Regions from separate parts of the Paenibacillus sp. FSL R5-0701 genome, predicted to be linked through region 2. Evidence: predicted binding sites of a transcription regulator. Region 2 holds the regulator's gene; each other region holds the start of a gene.
The links. Region 2 encodes Rex, which represses fermentation and respiration genes when NADH is low (regulators of the CRP and FNR family bind a similar motif). Its sites were predicted from a motif close to TTGTGAAATATTTCACAA; they were not measured.
Positions count from the first base shown of each region.

Region 1: the regulator Rex is predicted to act here: its motif matches at 2,236-2,253, upstream of MKZ13_RS28725 (formate/nitrite transporter family protein).
Region 3: the regulator Rex is predicted to act here: its motif matches at 1,647-1,664, upstream of pflB (formate C-acetyltransferase).
Region 4: the regulator Rex is predicted to act here: its motif matches at 3,823-3,840, upstream of MKZ13_RS15365 (cytochrome ubiquinol oxidase subunit I).

Region 1 covers NZ_CP150230.1:6,535,092-6,541,086, forward strand. Annotated here, with positions in the region: gene MKZ13_RS28715 (AbrB/MazE/SpoVT family DNA-binding domain-containing protein) at 1-203, opposite strand, end outside; gene MKZ13_RS28720 (hypothetical protein) at 942-1,217, shown strand; gene MKZ13_RS28725 (formate/nitrite transporter family protein) at 1,276-2,127, opposite strand; gene MKZ13_RS28730 (FAD-dependent oxidoreductase) at 2,430-3,791, opposite strand; gene MKZ13_RS28735 (glutathione peroxidase) at 4,300-4,779, opposite strand; gene MKZ13_RS28740 ((2Fe-2S)-binding protein) at 4,932-5,744, opposite strand; gene MKZ13_RS28745 (ABC transporter ATP-binding protein) at 5,838-5,995, opposite strand, start outside.
Region 2 covers NZ_CP150230.1:4,392,004-4,397,998, forward strand. Annotated here, with positions in the region: gene MKZ13_RS19230 (AAA family ATPase) at 1-162, opposite strand, end outside; gene MKZ13_RS19235 (hypothetical protein) at 155-682, opposite strand; gene MKZ13_RS19240 (DUF5590 domain-containing protein) at 985-1,515, opposite strand; gene MKZ13_RS19245 (amidohydrolase) at 1,553-2,857, opposite strand; gene MKZ13_RS19250 (redox-sensing transcriptional repressor Rex) at 2,844-3,497, opposite strand; gene dinG (ATP-dependent DNA helicase DinG) at 3,716-5,995, opposite strand, start outside.
Region 3 covers NZ_CP150230.1:4,573,154-4,579,148, reverse strand. Annotated here, with positions in the region: gene adhE (bifunctional acetaldehyde-CoA/alcohol dehydrogenase) at 1-958, shown strand, start outside; gene MKZ13_RS20185 (hypothetical protein) at 1,180-1,410, shown strand; gene pflB (formate C-acetyltransferase) at 1,747-4,005, shown strand; gene pflA (pyruvate formate-lyase-activating protein) at 4,095-4,847, shown strand; gene MKZ13_RS20170 (extracellular solute-binding protein) at 5,071-5,995, shown strand, end outside.
Region 4 covers NZ_CP150230.1:3,469,726-3,475,720, forward strand. Annotated here, with positions in the region: gene MKZ13_RS15345 (hypothetical protein) at 1-454, shown strand, start outside; gene MKZ13_RS15350 (GNAT family N-acetyltransferase) at 543-1,109, opposite strand; gene MKZ13_RS15355 (LysR family transcriptional regulator) at 1,140-2,015, opposite strand; gene MKZ13_RS15360 (MFS transporter) at 2,125-3,519, shown strand; gene MKZ13_RS15365 (cytochrome ubiquinol oxidase subunit I) at 3,918-5,282, shown strand; gene MKZ13_RS15370 (cytochrome d ubiquinol oxidase subunit II) at 5,282-5,995, shown strand, end outside.

The sequences.
Region 1 (5,995 bases), 2.1 Mb from region 2:
AAGTAGGTAAGTTGTTCCGTTGCGGAACAAAATGTACATTCACATGTTCTATACTTCCGCAAAATTATGCGTAGATCATCAAAAAAATATTCAATTGGATCTCCATGCTCGATCCCCAGGTTATGCTTCAGTTCAATAGGCAATACAATACGTCCAAGTGCGTCTATGTGGTATACCATTCCCGTATCTTTATCTTTTTTCATCACCGTTTCCTCTCCTATTTTTTCCTTATTGTACCATATTATTTATAGTTCTATCGGATACTAAGATAATGTTATCTATGGAATGTTCGGGTTTTGAACAAAAATAGGCAAGCTGCAGGAGCTGGCCAAGCATCCAAATTGCCTTAAAAGACGAACGTTGGTGGTCTTTAATATCTGTTAAGGCTCAGTGCGGGGTGTGAAGCGCGGCACAGGAACCTAAAGCGCCTTGGCCGGGACGGCTTAGGCGCTCTAGGTATCGGGCCAAGTAACCCCCCAGCAGTGCGTAGCGGCTCTTAGGTGGCCTCTCTTGCCCTAGTCTTCTTGATTGGTATAAACACTCCTTCGATCCTCCTGCAGAAGCTGAAGCCCTTCCTGATCCGAAATCCTTCCCTTAGTCTAGGCTTGTTTAAACCAAGCCTAGGTTGCAACAGGACACACAAAAGGCGTTCCCAATAATCCAGGAATGCCCTTTTCCTAGAACTTATTTGTAATTGTAATTTTTGGATTCATGTACGCGCCGATATAATTTTATCGAACGCAATCCCATCCTAATCATCGTCATAGTGAAACTTTATTTCCTTCCGTAACGTACACAAATGAGTCCAGTTAACTCTCTAAATTGGTGATAAAAACAATAATATTATGCACTAACTTCATCATGTATAATTGATGTATAGATACTTTTTGATGGTTTAGTTAACTAGCAATAAATTCTATATTCGAATGGAGGTAAGTGCTATGGAGTACCGATTTGAACAAGGTTACTTTTTGATTTATTTTCCTGCTAGAACCACCAGTACTGGAGACATTATGGTGGTTAAATTATTAGACAGACCATTTAAAGATAGAATTGAATTCCTTATAAATAGCAAAAACTATGAGTGCAAATCACGTAATAAATATTTAACGTTTGAGCCAAATTCAAACAATAAATCTGAAAAGCCCGGTGCATTCTCAGCGGTACGAAGCGAGTACAATCGAATGTGGGCAACAATGAATTCATATTTTGAATAATAAAAATTTAATTGGCAGTTGGGGACGACCTACGTCCACACATGCTACGCAATGCCCTCTATGCTTGTTTGCTCCACATCGCTCTAGCCTCCGTCTCCACAGGTTCGATCGACGTTGCTATCTCTGGCTTCACTTTCGGCTCAACTTGGCGCAGGTACACCACCCAATAGGCTGCAGCTACAAACAAAGCTCCTCCAGTCAGATTCCCGAGCCATACCGGAATGAAATTCATCACATATTGACCCCACGAATAATGTCCTTCGAAGATTGCTGCCGGGATGAGGAACATATTGGCCACAACGTGCTGGAATCCAATCGCCACAAATGCCATCGTTGGAAACCAAATGCCTAGTACTTTGCCACTCATCGTATCGGATGCATAGGATAACCACACGGCCAGCGCAACCAGCCAGTTACAGCCGATGCCGGAGATAAAAGCCTGCAGGAATCCATCATGCAGCTTATGTCCAGCCATATCCACCACTTTCGCCAGATATACACCCTCTCCAGTCAGACCAAGCACATGTCCAAACGCATACGCGACAAACAAAGCTCCAACAAAGTTACCAATCGTCACTAACGTCAGATTTTTCAACATGCTGCCCGCGGATAATTTTCGTGCAATTGTCGCGAGTGGAACAGCCATCATATTTCCCGTCAGCAACTCGCCACCACCAATGAGCACCATAATCAATCCAACTGGGAATACCGCCGCACCGATCAAATTAACCAAACTTCCCCACTCTGCTGGCGCAGAAGCAATTACCCGAATATCCAGTAGAAAACCCAGCGCGATAAAAGCCCCTGCCAGAAAACTGAGCACCAGTACAGAAGAGTCCCGATATTGTGCCTTCTTCATTCCTGTTTGCGCCGTATATTGTGCAACCTCAAGAGGTGTTTTTGCTGCCATATCATTCATCCTCTCCTTCATTGTTCATCATTGGATAAGACCATCTAAAATTCATTAGTTATGCGTTGAATACCATATCCTAATTGTATCTTGGTCTTATACAAAACTTTGTGCAAATTATCACAATGTTATGTATAAAAGTCGTTATTCATGCTTGTCATTGAATGACTCTGACAGCAAGGGATATCGTGCATGTTACTTACACCTCCATTACAGATATACAAAAAAAGACTGACGATATGCTCGCCAGCCTTTGTGCATTTTATGGTTCAGTATTTTATATCAACATCTATTCTGCTTCCTTACACCATTGCTGGTGCTTTTACTTCTATTGGAGGCAGTGCTTGCAGACCCGCCGTGTTCAGGAAGTTCCACGGTTTGTTGTAATGTGGCTGGAAGAAGAAGTCGATGAAGGCCAGCTCATCTACGGTCATGTTGTTTTGGATGCAGACCGAGATCGTATTAATCGATTGAGTCAGATCAACCTGTGACATTACTTGCGCTCCGACAATTCGACGAGTAGCCTGCTCATATACCACTTTGAGTAACAGTTTCTCAGCCGTAGGCATGAACTCCGGACGGTAGCTGTCTTCCAGTACCACGGATTCCACGATCAGACCTTCGTCAGCAGCAGATGTTTCCGTCATCCCGGTACCCGCGATATTTTGCTCGTAAATTTTGATACCCGATGTTCCTTGTGTACCCATATACGGTGTCGTAGGGCGAACCAGGTTGCGGGCTACCAGTGTACCCATCCGCACAGCGTTAGTCGCCAGTGGAATGTAAGATGCTTTGCCTGTAGGGTTATAATGGATAGCACAGCTGTCACCCGCAGCGAAGACGTCTTTTTGACTGGTTTGCATATATTTATCCACGATGATCGCACCGTTTGGCAGCATATCCACTTGGCCTTTGAGCAGCTCTGTATTTGGACGGAAGCCGATGCACAGAATAACCAGATCGGTTTCAAACTCACCTTTGGACGTGATCACCTTGGTCACTTTGCCATTTTCTCCAGTAAACTTCTGTACCGTCTGACCAAGAGCCAGCTTGATGCCGCGTCCAGTCAACGTATCTTCGATCGCATCCGTGAATTCAGGGTCCAGGTATTTGTTCAAAATACGGTCCACACTGTCGATCAGGGTAACTTCCTTGCCGTTCATCTGGAAAGCCTCAACCAGTTCTACGCCGATATATCCTGCACCTACAACGGTAACACGTTTGGCATCTTTGGCTTTTTCGATAATCGTGTTGGAATGATTGTAGTTTTTGCAAAGTAAAATGTTATCCATCTCAATGCCTTCAAGCTTCGGAACGACAGGCCATGAACCCGTTGTCACGATCAGTTTGTCAAACGTATCTTCAAATTCTTCCCCGGTTTGCAGGTTTTTAGCCTGAAGGGTATGGCCCTTAGCATCTACTGCTGTTACTTCATGAAGCATCTTGGTCTCAACACCAAGCTCTGCCAATTGATTGGGCGAAGAATAGAACAAACCGTCAGGGTCTTTCACAACCCCACCTACGTAGAGCGCAATGCCACAAGATAGGAAGGAGATATTGTCATTGCGCTCATACACGGTGATGGTAGCATCCGGGTACAATTTGGCGGTATTTACGATGGCTGCGGTCCCTGCGTGTGTACATCCGATAACTGCGATTTTCATTAAAAGTTCCTCCTCGAAATATATAAATGAGTTTGAATATAAGGTTGTTATGGTTGTGAAATATTTCACTTCTTAATCGATACTGTGTATGTGATTAATTTCACTTTACACACTCATTATAATGTGATCTTTTTCACATTGCAATAGGTTGAGCAAAAAAAGTTTGTCGAAAGAAGTCATTTCCCTGTATTCAAGCTTTTCTTCAGCTTTTCTTCAGCTTTTCTTCAGCTTTTCTTCCCTTCATTTTATTGATTTCATTTTCCCCGGATTCGGGTCGATTTATGCTATGCAAAGGCTTCCGCGATCCCTGTATGGACGCATAAAGTTAGAAGCGTGCCTTTCATTCATGTTTTAGTTGTACAAAAAATAAATGGCTTCAATTTTCATTACAGAGAGTTGATTTCATGGAGCCAACTCCTACCTGTGAAGAGAATAAATCTGCGTATATAAAATAATCAAAAAAGCCTATCCTCGTTTATACGAGGATAGGCTTCTCAACGTTCATGTATTAACCGAGCAATTTCTCGATATCTGCAATCATGGTCTCCGGGGATTCTTTCGGTTCAACACGACCTACCACTTCACCTTCACGGTTAACAAGGAACTTGGTAAAGTTCCATTGGATGTCGCTTGTTTCGCCTACGCCGGGTTGTTGCTCCTTCAGGTATTGGAATAGAGGATGTGTTTCCTCACCATTCACATCTACCTTGGCGAACACCGGGAAATTCACACCATAGTTAATCTGGCAAAATGATTCGGCTTCCTCACTTGTACCTGGCTCCTGCCCTCCAAACTGGTTACAAGGGAAACCAAGTACAACCAAGCCTTGATCGCGATAACGATCATAGAGCTTTTGCAATTCACCGTATTGCGGGGTCAGTCCACACTTGCTGGCTGTATTGGCAATGACCAATACCTTACCTTGATACAGATCCAGTGAGACTTCTTGGTTCGCGGTAGTTACCGCCTGATATGAATATACGGACATGACTGATTCCTCCCATGACATATGTTGGTTTGGACTGTTGCGAGCACGTTGGCATAACCAATGAACCTACAGCCTGTCTTATTATTATAAACCTGATCGGATGCGATTACCAAATCTCGGATCTACCCATATCCCTTTGCTCCCGACTCACTTCAACCTGACTTGGCAGCCACAATTGCATCATACCGCTCTTGCCGCTCGGCCTTGGTCAGTTTGGGACAGCTGTAACAGTAATTCTGACCACCGTACACCTGATAGTGCAGGCAACATGTCGGCTTCATCAGCATGGTCTCTCCAGGTTGATGGGGATTAGCAATCTCGACCGGTTTGAATGACAGCAAGTTCTTGCGTAACCCCAGAATCTCCGGTGGCATGGCAATGACATGCTCATATCCCTGAATTACAGCTTCTCGTTCCGATTCTGTAATGTCCATCTTTACCACCATCGTCTTGAACCATCTCAGGATGGATGCGAACTGTGCCCACATCTGACCCGTGTTTGCTTCTCCCGCAAGGGCCACCCCCTCAATCAGTGGGCGTAGTTGTTCACCGTAATATGCTGTAAGTAATTCATTCCGCGAGATAGATACATCTCCACCACCGTTGTCGACTGAACCAGGATGGGCATACTCGGTTGCATCCACAATCTGAAAATGGATTACAGGACGCCCTTCCTGAACCTCCAACTGCAAATGGATATTCTCCAACGAAATATTCAGCGATGCATCACACATAGATGTCAAGTAATGAATACCGAGCACTAAACCGCGAACAGAGTGCATGAAATATACAGCAGCAGAGCGAAGAGAATCTGTACGCAGGTGCTTATTATAGACTTCGAGCATAAGCTTTGCGTTCTCCGGATGTCTTAACAATGTCAAAGGCATGCCAAAAACCGGTTCGTTAACCGGACCGGTCGTTATACGTCCATATTGCTCTAACCACGTGTAGTTGATTGCTCCCATTGGTTGCAAACCTCCCATGAATGCGAATGAGCCGCGTGCATTATGCACAGCGGCTTCATTCTATAATGTAAGGACCACATATGGCCCATTTCGTTAACTTCCTGTCGCTTGAACACGTGGTTCTGTTCGTCCTCCAGCATGAACCATCGCACTGTTCATGACTTTCTGCTCTGGCGTCTTCGATTGCTGACGTTCGCCTGCAAGAGCGTAAGGCAAGCAGAGTGGTACACCGGAGCGTGGATCAATCACGA
Region 2 (5,995 bases):
AGCGCCTACTGTAATCCCGCCACGCATTTGCATCATGAACAGCAAAGCTCCGATAAGCACTGCTGCAATCAGGATCGGAACAATATTAACACCAGTAAAAGCAAGGAAAATAATCAATACGGGAAAAAATCCGATGGCAACTTCTTTTGTCCACTTAGGCATTAGGCCACACTCCTATCTGACCGGGCACACGCGGCAGAATAATAAACTTGCTGGCATCTCCGTCTCTGAGACTGACATATACATTGTTGTCATCCATCGCTGTATTTACCTTCATTCCATTCGTCGCCATCTTTGACAACGTTGGTGTAATCTCGGTGTATTGCTTGTTCTCCATCGCCTGAGCTACGGTGAACATCGCATCCCCCCACCAACTTTCCAGCGCTTCACTGGAATGATCCACAACATCCAACTTTAGTGAGCGTGTTCCAATCAGGGTCTGTCCTTCTTTGTGAATATATTGTACCAGTCTGCCCAAATCAACATCAGGTTGCAGATCCAGTTTCAATTGTACATCATTGCGGTTAATAGTTAATTGAACGTCATTGACTCCATCGTACTGGGTAACCATCTTTTCAATCGGATTCTGCACGGCCACTTGACGATATACAAACCAACCTCCAAACAACACAACGGCTGAAATGACGGCAGTTATAGCAATAGGCAATACTTTTAGCTTCAAGTGAATTACCCCTCCCAGAATTTGGCCCAACTTACTGGCTTATTGGTATATACGAATATGTGCACATTGACTCCTGCGAGAATTTCGACAGGATTATTTGTTTTTGAATGTAACTTTGAGTACATATCTGAGTATATCACATCGTATATACAATTTCGAAGGCGAAAATATGAATAAATTATTAATTTTAACTATTTAAATCAAATATGTTTACAGGCAACACAAAGAACCGGTTCAGTCGGATATCCGTCTGCCGGTTCTTTCATTTCTTTAAATTCTCTAGTTATGTCACTCTATTTGTTCTAGCTGTTCGGGAGTGTGTAGATCAGGTCCACCTGTTCTCCATTGCTAAAACGATAAAAGCGATAGTGGTTATGCGTACCGTCTTTATAATACACTTGCCACACATATATTCCATTCACAACTCCGGGCATGATTCGCTTAATCTCGCCGGCAGGAACCTCAGAACTGAAGCGATTGCGTATCTGCGCTTCGGACATACCATTCTGTAGCAATTCACTGTGTACAGCGTTTGCACCCGTAGCAGGTTGATTGTTTGCGTCGAACTTAACCCAGACCATAACATCCTGGTTATCCTTGTTTTTGCCGATCAGGGTCCAGTAGATGTTGTCAGAGCCTTCTTTGTCTCCCCAGATGTACTTGCGCAATTCATCATAGGATGTAATGCCCAGTTGCTTCTGTGCTGCCTGTATAGCGAGCGCTTCTTCCTTGCGCTGGTCCTGCGTGACATAGACGTAATAACGCTGAAGTCCAAACAGAATCAGAACCAGTGCAAGCAGCGAAATCCATATCCACTTCTTTTTTTTCTTCAAAAGCCGAACTTCCTTTCCCTATGATGCTGTCCTGCAATTAACGAGCAAGCAGACCATCAAATGCCAATTGAGACTCCCGCAAAATGCGTTCTTCATCCAGCGTAAGACATTCGCCATGTTTCACCACTTGTTTTCCATCCACCCATACGTGCTCAACATCTTTGGCAGAAGCCGAGTAGATCGCATGTGAGATCAGGTCTGTATGTGGATAGAAATGTGCCTGTTCAATGTCCAAGGCGATAAAGTCAGCCTTCATGCCGACCTGGAGTGCTCCGGTATTGTTCAAGAAGATAGATTTGGCACCGTATGACGTTCCGAGTAGTAACGCTTCGCCTGCTGGCACTGCCGTCGGGTCACCAGATACACCTTTGTGGATCAATGCAGCCAGTCTCATTTCCTCGAACATATCCAGGTTGTTGTTGCTTGCCGGTCCGTCTGTTCCGAGTGACACGGTAACTCCTGCTTTCAGCAACGCAGGTACCCGCGCAACACCGGAAGCGAGTTTCAGGTTACTTCCCGGGTTATGGGATACAGCCACATCATGACGGGCCAGAATCTCAATCTCTTCGTCATTCAGATGCACCGCATGTGCAACCAGGGATGGACGAGAGAAAAAGCCCAGTTTCTCCAGATGTGCCACAGGACGCAGTCCATAATCAGCCACGTTCTGCTCGACTTCACGAAGCGTTTCCGACATATGTGTATGAAGGGGAAGGTTTAGGTCGTTCGCGACCTGCACAAGCTTCTCTATGTAGTCAGGAGGGCATGTATATGGTGCATGTGGCGAGATTACAGCTGTTATACGACCATCTGCCTGTCCATTCCACTCACGTGCAAACGCTGCCGACTCCTCCAGCTTCCGCAATTGCTCTTCTTCCGAGCACAGCCCGATTACACCACGTGCCAGTGCTGCTCTAACGCCGGATTGCTCCACAACTTTGGCCACTTGATCCATGTGATCGTACATGTCCAGGAAAGCTGTAGTTCCGCCTTTCAACATTTCAAGCACCGATAGCGAAGTTCCCCAATATACGTCTTCTGAAGTCAATTTTGCTTCCATCGGCCACATTTTTTCCTGCAACCATACTTGCAACGCAAGATCGTCTCCGTGCCCTCTGAGCAACGACATTGCTGCATGACCATGCGTATTGATCAGACCCGGCAGGAAGAACAATCCTTTTCCATCCACTTTGGTACAATTTTTGTCTTCATCCGGCAATGTCTCACCAATATGCACAATCTTGTCATTCTCAACAACCATGTATCCTTGAACCACGTTCCATGTTGCGCCTTCATTAACGGCAAATTTGCCGTTGTGGATTACCCATCTATTTGTTGTCATCTTCCTCGTCGTCCTTTCCAGTCTCCAAGTAATAGGCCAAACTAAGCAGATCCGTAGTAAAGTCAGCATGGTGAATGCGGATATGCGGCGGTGTTTTTAGAATTGTTGGTGCAAAATTAAGGATCGCTTCGATTCCGGATTCAATAAGCTGATCGGCTACATTTTGGGCTTCCGTATCCGGAACCGTGATAATTCCGATGCGGATGTTATCCGTTTTAACCGCCTCCGTCAATTCATCCATTGGTTTTACTGTCAAACTGTTGATTTGACTACCAATCTTCGGTCCATATGCATCAAATACAGCAACAATCTTCATGTTGTCTTTCAGATATGCGTTGTAGTTGGACAAGGCTTGACCTAGATTACCCGCGCCTACCAGAGCTACATTAATTTGCTGATCAATCTTGAGAATGTGACGAATTTTCTCGATCAAATAGGATACATCATACCCGATCCCTTTACGACCAAAATCACCGAAGTAAGCCAGGTCTTTACGAATTTGGGCCGGATTCAGGTCCAGCCTCTGTCCAAGCTCTTGAGAAGAAACAGTAGCCACCTCACGCTGATGCAACTCGTTCAAATAACGCAAGTATACAGGCAGACGTCGTACCACCGCTTCCGAAATTTTATCCGATTTCATTCTTGCTCCCCCTTACCAAGGCCACGATAAAATAATAGATGAAAAGATGAGCATTCTGTATAAACTCAAAGATAAACGTGACATTTTATACAGAATGCTCCTTGTAATTTAGGTTATAAGTTCTTACGTGCAACTGCTTTAATCGGATACGGAAATATCTAATAAAGTTTAACGCCAAACGATAGTGTCATGCAATGATGTAACGAACAAAACAACCATTATTTTTGTTCATTAGCAGATTTTTCCAACCACTCGGTAATTCGTGGAACCATCTGCTCCGTGAGCATGTGTTCCATTTTGGGACCAGGTAATGAATATAAAAAGAATTTACCATAGTACGCTTCAATCACCCGTGTATCATAAACAATGACAATTCCTCTGTCCTTCGCTGTACGCACCAACCGGCCAAATCCCTGTTTGAAACGAATGACCGCTTGCGGCACGGACAGTTTCATGAACGGATTTTTCTTCTGTTCCTGAAGCAGCTCACTCTTGGCTTCCACCAACGGATGATTCGGTGGCTGGAAAGGCAGTCGAACAATAGCGAGACAGGTTAGGGCCTCTCCCGGGATATCTACACCCTCCCAGAAGCTGCTTGTGCCCAAAAGTACCGTTGCTTTGGCATCTTGGAACCTGCGAGTCAATTTGGAACGACTTCCACTGTCAACGCCTTGCCCAAGCAACGAGATGTCGTTACCAGATAGCGCCTCCTTCAGCGGATCATAGACCTGTCGCAGCATCTTGTATGAAGTAAACAGAACCATCATGCGTCCACGCGTGGCAATTGCCGTCTCTGCGAGTGATTGCACCAGCATATTAACAAAGTGCGCATCACCCACACTTCCCTTCACACTTGGGAAATCACGCGGAATCACCAGAAGTGCCTGATCGCGATAGTTGAAAGGTGATGGCAGCATCGACGTTAACAGCCGATTATTCTCGGAAGCTTCCTGCAAGCCAAGCTGTTCAATCATGAACTGGAATGACTTATCCACAGAGAGCGTAGCCGATGTAAGCACAACACTTTTCTTTTTGTCAAAAAACAAATCCTTAAGCTGTGCACTGACATCTACAGGTACGGCATACAGCTGGAGAGATTTACTGCGGAACTGGCCGCTGGCTTCCATCCAGTACACCGTTTTGGCGTCATCCATACGCATGAAGAAACGTAGATTCTCCTTCAATGTGGTCAGATCTTTCAGCAATCCTGTAATGTCTGTGATCAGACTATCCGATTGATAATCATCCTGATCTTCTTTCACCTCAAGCAGCAATTTGTCCCCTTTGCGAACCAAATCGCCCAGAGTCACATAGATCTGGTTCTCCAGATCCTGCAACTCCTGCCATTTCGCAGGTTTCTGAGATGCTTTCAGACGCAGTGAAAATTGCCCCGTTTCTCCCGGTGAAGCATCACTTCGTTCAGGCAACAGACCGAACAAGGCATCGCTCATACGATCCCACAGCTCCTTAACTTCAAGAGCGAGCGGGAACATCTGATCCACCATGGAGCCCCATTGCACCGAATTTTCATGCCCGGATAACTGGGAACGAAGCATAGGCAGCTGACCATTACGACTGTCTTTAAATAGGCGGGTCAGTGTATGAACCAAGGTGAAATATTTCATATGCATTCCAAGATGTTTACCAGCGACATCCTCCAGATGATGTGCCTCGTCGATCACAAGACTCTCATAGGCTGGCAGCAGCTGATGCGCGGCTTTCACATCCGTAAATAATTTGGAGTGATTGGTGATTACGATATCAGACAACCCTGCCTCATGTTTGGCACGATGGTAGAAACATTTGCGGAACCATGGACATGATCTTCCCAGACAAGACTCAGATTCGCTCTGTACCGTCTCCCAGAAGTCCCCTCCGCGTCCGCTAAGGTTAAGTTCCTCATCATCTCCGGTTTCGGTCTGCGTAAGCCAGACAATCATCTGAGCTGCTGTGAAATAATCCTCTTTGGGTGTGGCGAACTCACGTTTATTGATTTTGTGTTCAAATTTTCGCAGGCACAGGTAATGTCCACGCCCTTTGAAGACAGCAGCCTTAAACGGGAACGGAACCACTTGGGTCAGCATCGGAATGTCTCGCTCTCTCAATTGCTCCTGCAGATTGATTGTATGCGTGCTAACCATAACTTTCTGTTCTTGCTTCACACTTTCGTAAATAGCAGGCAAGAGATAACCCAGAGATTTACCAGTGCCTGTTCCTGCTTCGATCAAGAGATGTTTTTCTTCATCCAGGGCTTGCCTTACACTGCTGAACATCTGAGTCTGCGCTTCACGCTCCTCGTAATGATCCAGCGTATCCTTCAGGTTCTCCCGAACCTGGTCCATAAACTGTTCGAAGCTTACACCATCAAGGGGGTTAGCCTCCCGCTCATCGCGTGGTGCACCTATATCAGTCCAATCACTTACATTAAGAGCAAGCTGACGATAATAGGTATGTCCGTCCAGGTCCTGAATCGGCTCTGCTTCCTTCTCACTGCGCAT
Region 3 (5,995 bases), 180 kb from region 2:
TGGATCACCGATGGATGCTGCCAAAGCCATGTGGTTGTTCTATGAATACCCAGACACGGACTTCAACGACCTGAAACAAAAATTCATGGATATCCGCAAACGGATCTACAAATATCCACGTCTCGGCGTAAAAGCGAAATTTGTAGCGATTCCAACCACATCCGGTACAGGTTCTGAAGTGACCTCGTTCGCTGTTATCACAGACAAAAATCAAGGTAACACCAAATATCCATTGGCCGACTATGAGCTGACACCAGACGTAGCGATTGTTGATCCGGAGTTTGTATACTCCCTGCCTAAAACAGCTGTTGCCGATACAGGTATGGACGTACTGACGCATGCGATTGAAGCTTATGTATCTGTTATGGCAAATGATTACACGGACGGACTTGCGATCAAAGCCATTCAACTGGTGTTCCAATACCTGGAGCAATCGGCACTGCAAGGAGATAAACTGGCACGTGAGAAAATGCATAATGCTTCCACGATTGCAGGTATGGCGTTTGCCAACGCATTCCTGGGCATTAACCACAGCTTGGCGCACAAATGGGGCGGTCAGTATCACACCGCACACGGACGCACCAATGCGATTCTGATGCCACACGTCATTCGTTACAACGCGAAAAAACCGACCAAATTTGCATCATTCCCGAAATATTCGCACTTTGTAGCGGATGAGCGGTATGCCGAAATCGCCCGCATCTTGGGATTGCCTGCTCGTACGACAGAAGAAGGCGTAACCAGTCTCATCAACGCCATTCGTAACCTGAACAAAACATTAGGCATTGAAGAATCGTTCCAGGAAATCGGCTTTGATGCCAAAGACTTTGAAGCACATGTAGATTATCTGGCAGACCGTGCCTTCGAAGACCAATGTACAACCGCCAATCCGAAGTTACCGCTGGTAACTGAACTGGCTGATGTATACCGCAACGCTTTCTACGGAAAGTTTGAATAATAAACTTAGAACGACGCGTGCCTTACGGTAAGAAGATCAGGGTTCCCCAAATGGGGAGCCCCGATTGCCGTCTTTCACACAATAACGAGAGGGCAGAAAAACAGAAGAGTAAAGCATCTGTTTTTCAGGGGTTATTCTAAGATTTGGTTTGCTCCGAGCATAGAGGAGCAAAGGGTTCTAGAGAGGTTACACGGAATCCGTGACGTGGCTGTTTGAGCCAGATGTTCGACAATAAAGAAAGGGCAGAAAAACAAAAGAGCGAAGCACCTGTTTTTCAGGAGTATTTTAAAATTTGGTTTGCTCCAAGCATAGAGGAGCAAAAGGGTTCTAAAGAGGTAGTAATGGAATTCGTGATGTGGCTGTTTGAGCCAGATGTTCACACAATAACGGAGAGGGCAGAAAAAACTGAAGAAGCGGAGCGTTCGCCTTTATCCTCGGATTTTCCCCTTTGAGATATAAAATTGAAAAAATCCGGGGATAACAGCGATCGGAAGTTGTTCTGCCCGCGCAGTGGCTAAGTGTGAATTTACAGGGGGCAATGAGACACAGCGCAGGTGGAGTGAGTTATTTCACTGACTTTGTGACAAAAATCACAGATGATGAAAGCCCCAAGTCGTATACTGAAAATGTAAGAAAAACATTCATCCCGCGGTTCCGGTTCCCAAGTAGAGAGAACATGTTCCGGTTTATGTGAAACAATTCACATTAATCGCGGCTCTGGGCACACAATGCTACGAATGAAGCAAGATGTTATGTGTCCAGAAATCCAAATTAGTGGAGGGATTACGATGTCGGTGATTGAAAAAGATGTCAAACAACAAACAGGCTGGAGAAACTTTACCAAAGGAACATGGACCAAATCCGTAGATGTGAATGATTTTCTGGCACACAACTTGTCTCCGTATTACGGTGACGAAGCATTTCTCGCAGGTGCAACCCAGAATACCAAAGAATTGTGGGATATCGTATCTGATCTGACCAAAAAAGAACGGGATAACGGCGGTGTCCTTGACGTTGATGTAAACACACCAGCGACTATTGTTTCTCACCAACCCGGTTATCTGGATCAATCCAAAGAGCAGATTGTCGGCGTTCAGACCGATGCTCCGTTCAAACGTTCCATTCAACCAACAGGCGGAATCCGGATGATGATTGATGCATGTGAAGCGTATGGCTTCGAATTGCCTCAAGGCGTCATTGATATATTTACAAACATTCGCAAAACACACAACCAAGGTGTATTCGATGCTTATACTTCCGATATGCGTGCAGCGCGTAAAGCAGGAATTATTACAGGTCTGCCAGATGCTTATGGCCGTGGCCGGATCATCGGTGACTATCGTCGTGTAGCTTTGTACGGGGTAGACTTCCTGATTCGTAACAAAAAAGGCGAACTGAATGCACTCGAAGTTGATGTTATTGATGAAGATGTCATTCGTCTGCGGGAAGAATTGTCTGAACAGATTCGTGCATTGCAAGAATTGAAACAATTGGGCGATATGCACGGGTTCGATATTTCCTTGCCAGCGACAACAGCAAAAGAAGCATTCCAATGGTTGTACTTCGGTTATCTCGCTGCAATCAAAGAACAGAACGGTGCTGCGATGTCACTGGGACGTGTATCTTCTTTCCTGGATATCTACATTGAACGTGACCTGCAAGAAGGCATTCTGTCCGAAGAACAGGCTCAGGAATTGGTTGACCATTTTGTAATGAAACTGCGGATTGTCAAATTCCTGCGTACACCGGATTACAACGAACTGTTCAGTGGAGATCCAACATGGGTGACTGAGTCCATCGGTGGCATGTCTGTGAATGGTGAAACACGCGTAACCAAAAACAGCTTCCGTTTCCTGCATACACTGCACAACTTGGGTCCTGCACCAGAACCGAACTTGACTGTTCTCTGGTCAACGAAACTTCCAGAAGCTTTCAAAGATTATTGCAGCAAAGTATCCATCGAAACCAGCTCAATCCAGTATGAAAATGATGATCTGATGCGTCCGATCTACGGTGACGATTACGGTATTGCATGCTGTGTGTCGGCTATGAAGATCGGGAAACAAATGCAATTCTTCGGTGCTCGTGCCAACCTGGCTAAAGCTCTCCTGTATGCGATCAACGGTGGTCGTGACGAGAAATCCGGAGCACAAGTTGGACCTGAGTATCCTGCCATCACTAGCGAAGTACTGGATTACAATGAGGTTATGAAACGCTTCAAACCAATGATGGAGTGGCTGGCGAAGCTGTACATGAACACCCTCAACGTCATTCACTACATGCACGATAAATACAGCTATGAACGTATCGAGATGGCATTGCATGACCGTGACATTGTACGTACGATGGCTTGTGGTATCGCTGGTTTGTCGGTTACAGCAGATTCACTGAGTGCAATCAAATATGCCAAAGTAAAACCAATTCGTAACGAACAAGGCATCGCAGTTGATTTCGAAATCGAAGGAGACTTCCCTTGTTACGGTAACAATGAAGACAGCGTAGACAGCATTGCTGTTGAACTGGTCGAGAACTTCATGGGCATGATTCGCAAACACAAAGCTTACCGTAACGCAGTTCCAACACAATCCGTTCTGACGATCACTTCCAACGTGGTATACGGTAAGAAAACAGGGACTACACCGGATGGTCGTAAAGCAGGTGAACCATTTGCTCCAGGCGCAAACCCAATGCATGGTCGTGACAAAAAAGGTGCACTGGCATCCCTTGGCTCTGTAGCCAAATTGCCTTATGAACACAGTCTTGATGGTATTTCCAACACCTTCTCCATCGTGCCAAAAGCATTGGGTAAAGAAGAGACTACACGTAAATCCAATCTGACTGCGATGATGGACGGTTACTTTGGTCAAAACGCTCATCACCTGAACGTTAACGTATTTGATCGTCAGCAATTGATTGATGCGATGGATCACCCGGAAAACTATCCACAATTGACTATACGGGTATCCGGATATGCGGTTAACTTCATTAAACTGACTCGTGAACAACAGTTGGATGTCATCAACCGTACGTTCCATGGCTCGATGTAATTAATTTGCAAGTAGAAAACCGCTAGAGCAAGATATTCCAAATCATATTAAACGCACAGCGGATGCGGATACAGAAAGGAAGAGGCAGCATGGTTAACGGACATATTCATTCACTCGAAACTTTCGGGACGGTTGACGGCCCAGGCATCCGCTTTGTGCTTTTTATGCAAGGATGTCTACTCAAATGTCAATATTGCCACAACCCTGATACATGGGCGCTGGATGGCGGAAAAGAAATGACGCTTGAGGAGGTACTGGCTGAAATTGAGCCTTACCTGTCTTACTACCGCAGCTCCGGAGGCGGACTCACGATATCTGGTGGAGAACCAACGTTACAGGCTCACTTTGTAGCCGAAATCTTCAAGGAAGTGAAGCGGCGCTGGGGATTGCATACGACACTGGACAGCAACGGGTTTAACGAACCGGAACGGATTCACGATCTGTTGGATCACACGGACCTGGTTCTGTTGGACCTCAAGCATATTGATGATGAGAAACACATCAAGTTGACAGGCAAATCCAACGAGAGAACGTTGAAAACAGCCAAGTGGTTATCGGAGCAAGGTCGGAAAATGTGGATACGCCACGTGTATGTGCCTGGTATTCATAACGAGGAAGAGGATTTGCTTAACCTCGGACGGTTTATCGGAACATTGAATGGCGTCGAAAAGTTCGAAATTCTCCCATACCATCAGATGGGGATCTACAAATGGGAAGCGCTCGGTAAAGTATATCCACTGGATGGAGTTCCTTCACCAAGTGAAGAAGAAGTGGAGCGGGCGTATCGCCTGATCGAACAAGGTCGCCAGGAAACGGCTGGCGTGGCTTGTTCAGGTAAGTAATCTAACCTTTATATATAATAAAAACAATCAACCAAGCAGTCCTTGCGAACATGTTTCGCAGGGGCTGTTTTTTTGCTGTTATCCATTGGAAATGCAAGATTATGGGTCCAGTGAAGGATTTTATCCCTCCATTGATGAATTGTCATCCTTACGATGTAAGCTCCGGCTTTTTATAATCAGAGTGTAAAGCCAAATGCTCAATATCTTGAGGAGGGTCAACCAGATGAAAAAAGGAATGACGTTGCTGCTTTCATTATTGCTTATCACTTCATGGACTTTGGCGGGATGTGCAAGCTCAAGTACCGAGCCACAGCAGGGCGCAGGCAATACACCTGCGGGGGAGACAAGTAAGGAACCGATTGAGATGCTTCTCCGCCACACTCAAGTAGGGGCTGACAAACAGAAACGACTGGCCATCCTGCAGGATGTTGTGGACAAAGTTGAAGGTGAAATACCCAACCTGACTTTTACGCTGGATGGTGTCGAATCCGATGTGAATCGGAAGGAGAAGCTTCGTGGAGAGATGGCTGCAGGCAACCCGCCGGATATATTTGAACTGTTTGGCAGCCCGGATTCCAAAGTTTATGCCAAAGAAGGTATGCTGCTTGATCTGACTCCGATCCTGCAAGAGCTGGGCATTCAAGACCAGTTCACATCCCTTGAACCATTTACGTATGAAGGCCAGGTATATGGATTGCCGATTGGCGGTTCGGGCGAAGGTTTTTTCTACAATAAAGAGTACTTTGAACAAAAAGGATGGAAAGCCCCAACCACCATGGCTGAACTGGACAATATACTGGCCGAGATCAAGGCCGATGGCAAAGTGCCGCTTGCTTCTGCATCCAAGGCAGGCTGGGTACCGCTCATGTTAACCAATCATCTGTGGTCCCGGTATGCCGGGCCGGAGATTACTGCAAAGTTTGCAACAGGTGAAGCGAAATGGACCGACCCGGGTGTCGTGCAAGGTTTTGCCAAGCATAAGGAATGGGTCGATAAGGGTTACTTCAAAAAAGGCGAACTGGGCTTCGAGTATGCCGAATACACCACGCAATTTACGAGCGGAGAAGCGGTGTTGATGTATGACGGAACATGGAAATCATCTGTATTCAAAGAAGGTCAGAGCGGTGAATCGCTCATTGGCAAGGTTG
Region 4 (5,995 bases), 920 kb from region 2:
CTACGATAAGGACTTCCGCATCATGTCTTACACCGAGATCGATGGTCAGGTGTATGCTCAACTATTTGACAAGAACAACGGGATCACCATTGGTACTGGTGCCGATCTGATCGGCAAGCTACATCTCGAAGGCAACATCACTTCTGCGCAATGGGAAACGTTTGACAGCTGGAATAACGGATTGCAGCAGCTTCAACCGTTAGCAGCGGATGAAGCACTGGACAGCTTTATCTCGGCGTTATCTGCTGCCAAACCAATCGCAACGAGCCCGGAATTGGAAGAGAACCTCTACGGCAAGGAAGATCGCAAGATCATCTATCTCACATTGGAAGATAAAACGCAGGTCCCACTGGTTCTATTCGGTGAAGGTCTGGTTCGTTACGGTAATGTTCCGGCATTCCTGGAAGTGGAGAAAGGCACATTTCAATCATTCTGGAACAGCTTGGGTGAGTAACGCGAAGACAGTAATATGGATTCATGAAGAAGAGCGAACATGGCACGCAAGTGCTTTGTTCGCTCTTTTGATTATCGGTGGGGTTAGATTAATTAGAATTTTTGTAATACACCAAGTGATCGGTCCATTCATTATTTTCGTGAATAAACCCTTTACGTAGACATTCAAATTCCATACCAACACTCTCTGCCAGTTTCATGGAAGGGGTGTTATCCACATTGATATGAGCCTCTATACGGTGGAATTTCAGATGTTCGAATGCAATATGAAGTGCTTCATTCACTGCTTCTTTCCCATAACCTTTTCGCCAATACTGATTATGGATCGTGTATCCGAAGCTTCCCCATTGAAAATCATCTCTTGCCAAGGTAGCAATATCAATCATACCCAGATGTGTACCATCATGCTTTCTAAACACACCAAATACATAAACGGCATCTGTACGCGCTAACTCTTGATGTCGATCTACCAGATCACGAAACCAATCCAGTGTGCATTCACTCATATCCATTTTGCCTGTATCATGACGGTGTTGGGAGGGATGACGGTTTTCGAACTCATTCAACCAATTTTCATAGTCGTCTTTCTGTAATGGTCGGATGACTAGCCGTTCTGTCTCTGAAATATGATCAAATTTTTCTGGTTTTAATATCAAAATGACAACTCCTCTGTATTGAATGTATGCTCATGGCATAGCACTGAAATAGTCCATAACCACGCTGCGAAACTCTAAAGCGGCTTTGGAAATATATCTGTTTTTGTGCGAAAGTAGAGCGATTTCCCGAACGAGCTTGTGTTCCTCTACCTGAAGATATCTAATGCGCTCATGCGGGTTTCTGGCTGTGCTAGGTATAAACGCGAGACCGATCTCCGCTTCCACAAGGGCTGTTAATCTTGCAGGCTCATCACCTTCATATACATACTTCGGTAGGAAACCAGCGGATTGACATACGGAATCTACCATATCACGAACCCCATACCCTTGCTTCACCCCAACAATCCGCTCGTCCTTAAGCTCGGTTAATTGAATGCTGCTTCGATCTGCATATCGATGACCCATAGGAACAGCGACTACAATCGGATCGTCATATAGGATCTGACATTCGATATCGTCACCATGAATCGGAGGGGAGGAGAGACAAAAGTCCACCTCGCCCCGATGTAGAAGTCTGGACATGTTTTCTAACGAAACCATTTGCACATGGAACTGAATATCCGGTTTGTTTTTCCGGAATTCCCGCAGTATGCCTGGCAATGTGCTCGCCGTAGTCACCGCCAATTGCAGTGTACCCTGATCCGGGTTGGAGAGGTCAGCAATTTCCCGCTTTCCTTGTTCCAATTCAAATAAGGCTTTTTCAGTTCGCTGAAGAAATGTTCTTCCAAAGTCGTTTAATCGCAGCTTTCTCCCGATTCGATCAAATAAAGGGACTCCCAGGTCATCCTCTAATCGTTGTATCGTTTTGCTCAGGGAGGATTGCGTGACATGCAGCTTTCCTGCAGCTTCCGTAACATGTTCGCATCGGGCCACCGTCAGGAAATATTTTAGTTGAAGAAGTTCCATTTGCACCATTCCTTCATTCCTTCTAGTTCATCAAATCATAACATATAATGCGTTGGAATAAATGAATGTTTTCAAGTAAGATGACAGCAGAAGAAGGAGAGGTGCACCAATGAACGTTCGAAATAAAGGATTGATGTTAGCTGTTGGACTCGGAATTATGTTGAATCCGTTGAATTCCTCCATGATTTCGGTGGCTATTTCAAGGCTACAACAAGTGTATCAACTTAATTTTACAGCCGTTTCGTGGATTATTTTATCATTTTACATTGCCAGTGCTGTCGCTCAACCCGTCATGGGCAAATGTAGTGATTTGTTTGGCCGCAGGAAGATATTCCTCATGGGTCTTATTATTGTTTTTGTATCATCCATGCTAGCTCCGTGGTCTCCCAGTTTTTCGTGGCTCATCGTATTCCGAATCATTCAATCGATTGGCACAAGCATGATGGTGGCCGTCGGAATGGCGATTGTCAGAATTAACGTGACTGACAAGCAAGCCTCCGCCTTGTCCACCTTGGCTATATTCCTTTCTGGAGCGGCTGCGATCGGGCCCTTTATTGGTGGAGTATTGATTCATTGGTGGGATTGGCATAGCATATTCATCGTTAATATTCCGTTTGTCTTGGCAAGTTTTTGGTTCGCCTGGAAAACAATCCCGAAGGACGAGCAATCCCCGTCTATCTCTGGTCACATGTCCATTCGGAAATGGCTTGCGTTAATTGACGCACCAGGCATCCTGATGTTTACGGTAGCCTTGGTAACTCTGCTCATCGGTTTACTTTCAGTAAATTCCACAGGAGATATTTCAACATGGCATCTGCTGACAGGAGCGATCGGGTTAATCGCACTCGTTATGTTCATTCGACATGAATTAAAAGCAGACACGCCTTTCATCCCTCTGCGAACCTTTGCCACATATCCCGAGATGACTTGGGTGAATGTGCAATACATGCTGGTAAATATCCTGTTTTACGCACTATTTTTTGGAGTTCCTACGTATTTGAAGCAGATACGACATCTCAATGAAGTTCATACAGGAATGAGTATGCTAGCTTTGGGGTTATGTTCAGTCATTATTGCTCCGATTGCAGGGCGCTGGATTGACAGATCAGGATCACGGCCAGCGCTGATCTTATCCGCTTCTTTAATGACATTGGGCTCTATATTGATCGTTGTTATGAATGAAACTTCTCCAATCTTCATAATCATTGTTGCCTTAGCTTTATTTGGAATAAGTAACGGCCTAAACGCGGTTGGCATGCAAGCAGCACTGTTCAAAAGCACACCCAAAGAAATGATTGGAGTCGCATCGGGTATTTTTAATACATCACGCTACCTGGGGACCATCTTATCGTCGTTATTCATTGGAATTGTTATGGGAGATACATTTAATGTGACAGGATTTCACATGCTTGGCATCATCCTTACGGTATTAGCTGCATCATTGATCATCATGAGCGTACGTCGCGAGGCAGGTCCGGTGAGTCCGGAGCAAGTAAGCAAGTAAATAGCGAATCTGCCGTGCAATAGCACGTTTACACCCAATGAATCAATAGCTCCATTGGGTGTATTTTTTGTTTTTCACCAAGTTGTCAGAAAGAGTTGATCCTTTCTTGAACGTTTAAGGTAGAAGACGTGTCTTTGATTGAATTAGGTAAAAATAAAGATATAATAATTTTGATTAATAGGCTTGGTCAGTACTTGAAGTGCATCAATATCAGATTTTCATAGGCATCCAGCGCTTGTTATAATCGGGAGCCAACAGGAGTAAACGCATTAAAGGTGTGGCAAGATATCGTCGTACCTACCTTTGTGAAATATTTCGCAACTATGCATTGAGCTTGGCCGAAGCTGATATTGATTGTTTCAAAATTGAACAGAGTTTGAAGGGAGGCAGTATAACGAATGGCTATTGATACGGTGTTATGGAGCAGGCTGGTGACTGGTTTGACGCTCGGGTTCCACGTTATTTTTGCAACACTTGGTGTCGGTGTGCCTCTGATGATCGCTATTGCAGAGTTCATCGGCATTCGGAAGAAGGATCACCATTACATACTTATGGCGAAGAGGTGGTCACGAGGGTTTGTCATTTCTGTCGCGGTTGGTGTCGTGACAGGCACAGCGATATCGCTGCAATTGGCTCTGGTATGGCCGAATTTTATGAAACTGGCCGGGAATGTCATTGCACTGCCACTATTTATGGAAGTATTCGCGTTCTTTTTTGAAGCCATCTTCCTGGGCATTTACCTGTACACGTGGGATCGGTTCAAAAATCCGTATATCCACTGGTTGCTGACCATTCCAATTGTCGCCGGGGCAGGTATGTCTGCTGTTTTTATTACTACAGTGAACGGATTCATGAACCAGCCTGAAGGCTTTGTGATGGAAGCAGGCCAATTCATGGCAGTGAACCCCGTGCAAGCGATGCTGAATACGGCGACGTTCTCCAAAGTGTTCCATGTATTAAGCTCGGCTTATCTGACAGGAGCTGCCCTGTTAGCAGGAATAGCAGCCTTTGCGATGCTGAGAAAGGGAGTGTCCGCCTACCACAAAAAAGGCTTGAATCTCATGATGGCCGTTGTACTGGTATTCAGTTTATTAAATTCCTTAGCTGGAGATGTATCTGCCAAGTTTTTGGCTGAGCATCAGCCGGAGAAGCTCGCAGCTGCCGAGTGGCATTTCGAGACGGAAAGCGGAGCGGATTTGATTTTATTGGGATGGCTGAATGCTGAACATGAAATTATAGGCGCACTACATTTGCCGAAGGTGCTCAGTTTCCTTGCCTTTGGAGACTTTGATGCCGAGGTAACCGGGCTGAACGAATTTCCACCAGATGAGCATCCACCTTTACTTGTGCATTATTTGTTTGATCTAATGGCTGGAATCGGATTTGCTCTGCTTGCGATCTCAAGTCTGTACTTCCTGTTTGTATTCTGGAAGAAACGTAATCAGTTTAACAAGTGGATGCTTCGTATGGTTGCACTCAGTGCACCGCTCGCTTTTCTGGCCGTTGAGATGGGTTGGTTCTATGCAGAGATTGGGCGGCAGCCATGGATCATCCGAGGTTATATGCGAGTGGAAGAGGCCGCTACTTCTTCACCGAGTGTGAGAATTTTATTTTTCGTCTTCTTGCTTCTCTACATCCTGCTAGGCGTTATGTGTGTCGTTGTACTGAGACGGTTGTTCAATAATAATCCTGCTGAACTCGAGATGGAGAAATGGTTGAAGGAGAAGCATGATCAATCAGCCGAGAAAGGGGGTCAGGCATAATGAGTTATGAATTAATTGGTATTTCGGTACTCTGGCTGTTCTTGTACGGCTATCTTATTGTAGCTTCCATTGATTTTGGAGCAGGTTTCTTCGCCTTTTATGCACGCCTGACGAAGCAGGATCACCTGATTAATCGTCTGATCTCCCGTTATCTATCACCGGTCTGGGAGATCACCAATGTATTTTTTGTCTTTTTCTATATTGGCATCGTTGGATTCTTTCCGGATACTGCTTACTATTATGGCTCCGCGCTGCTTGTTCCGGGAAGTATTGCCGTCATTTTACTTGCCATTCGTGGTTCATTCTATGCTTTCGAAAATTATGGTTCTAAAAAAAGTATCGTGTATTTGTTCTTATATGGAGCTACGGGTCTACTTATTCCAGCGTCATTGTCAGTGGCACTGACCCTGTCTGAAGGTGGCTTTATTTTGAAGCAGGGAGATACCGTTTCCCTGGATTACTGGGCGTTATTTACCAATCCGTTATCATGGAGCATCGTTGGACTGGCAATCGTATCCGTATTGTTCATTAGCGGGTCATTTCTAACATTTTATGCTTCTCGGGCAGAGGATCATTCGGCATTGAAGCTAATGCGTAACTATGCTTTGTTCTGGAGCACACCGACCATTATTCTCGCGCTGACTGCATTTATATATTTGGGTCAACACAATGAGCGTCATTTTCAAAATATGATGGATCTATGGTGGCTACTG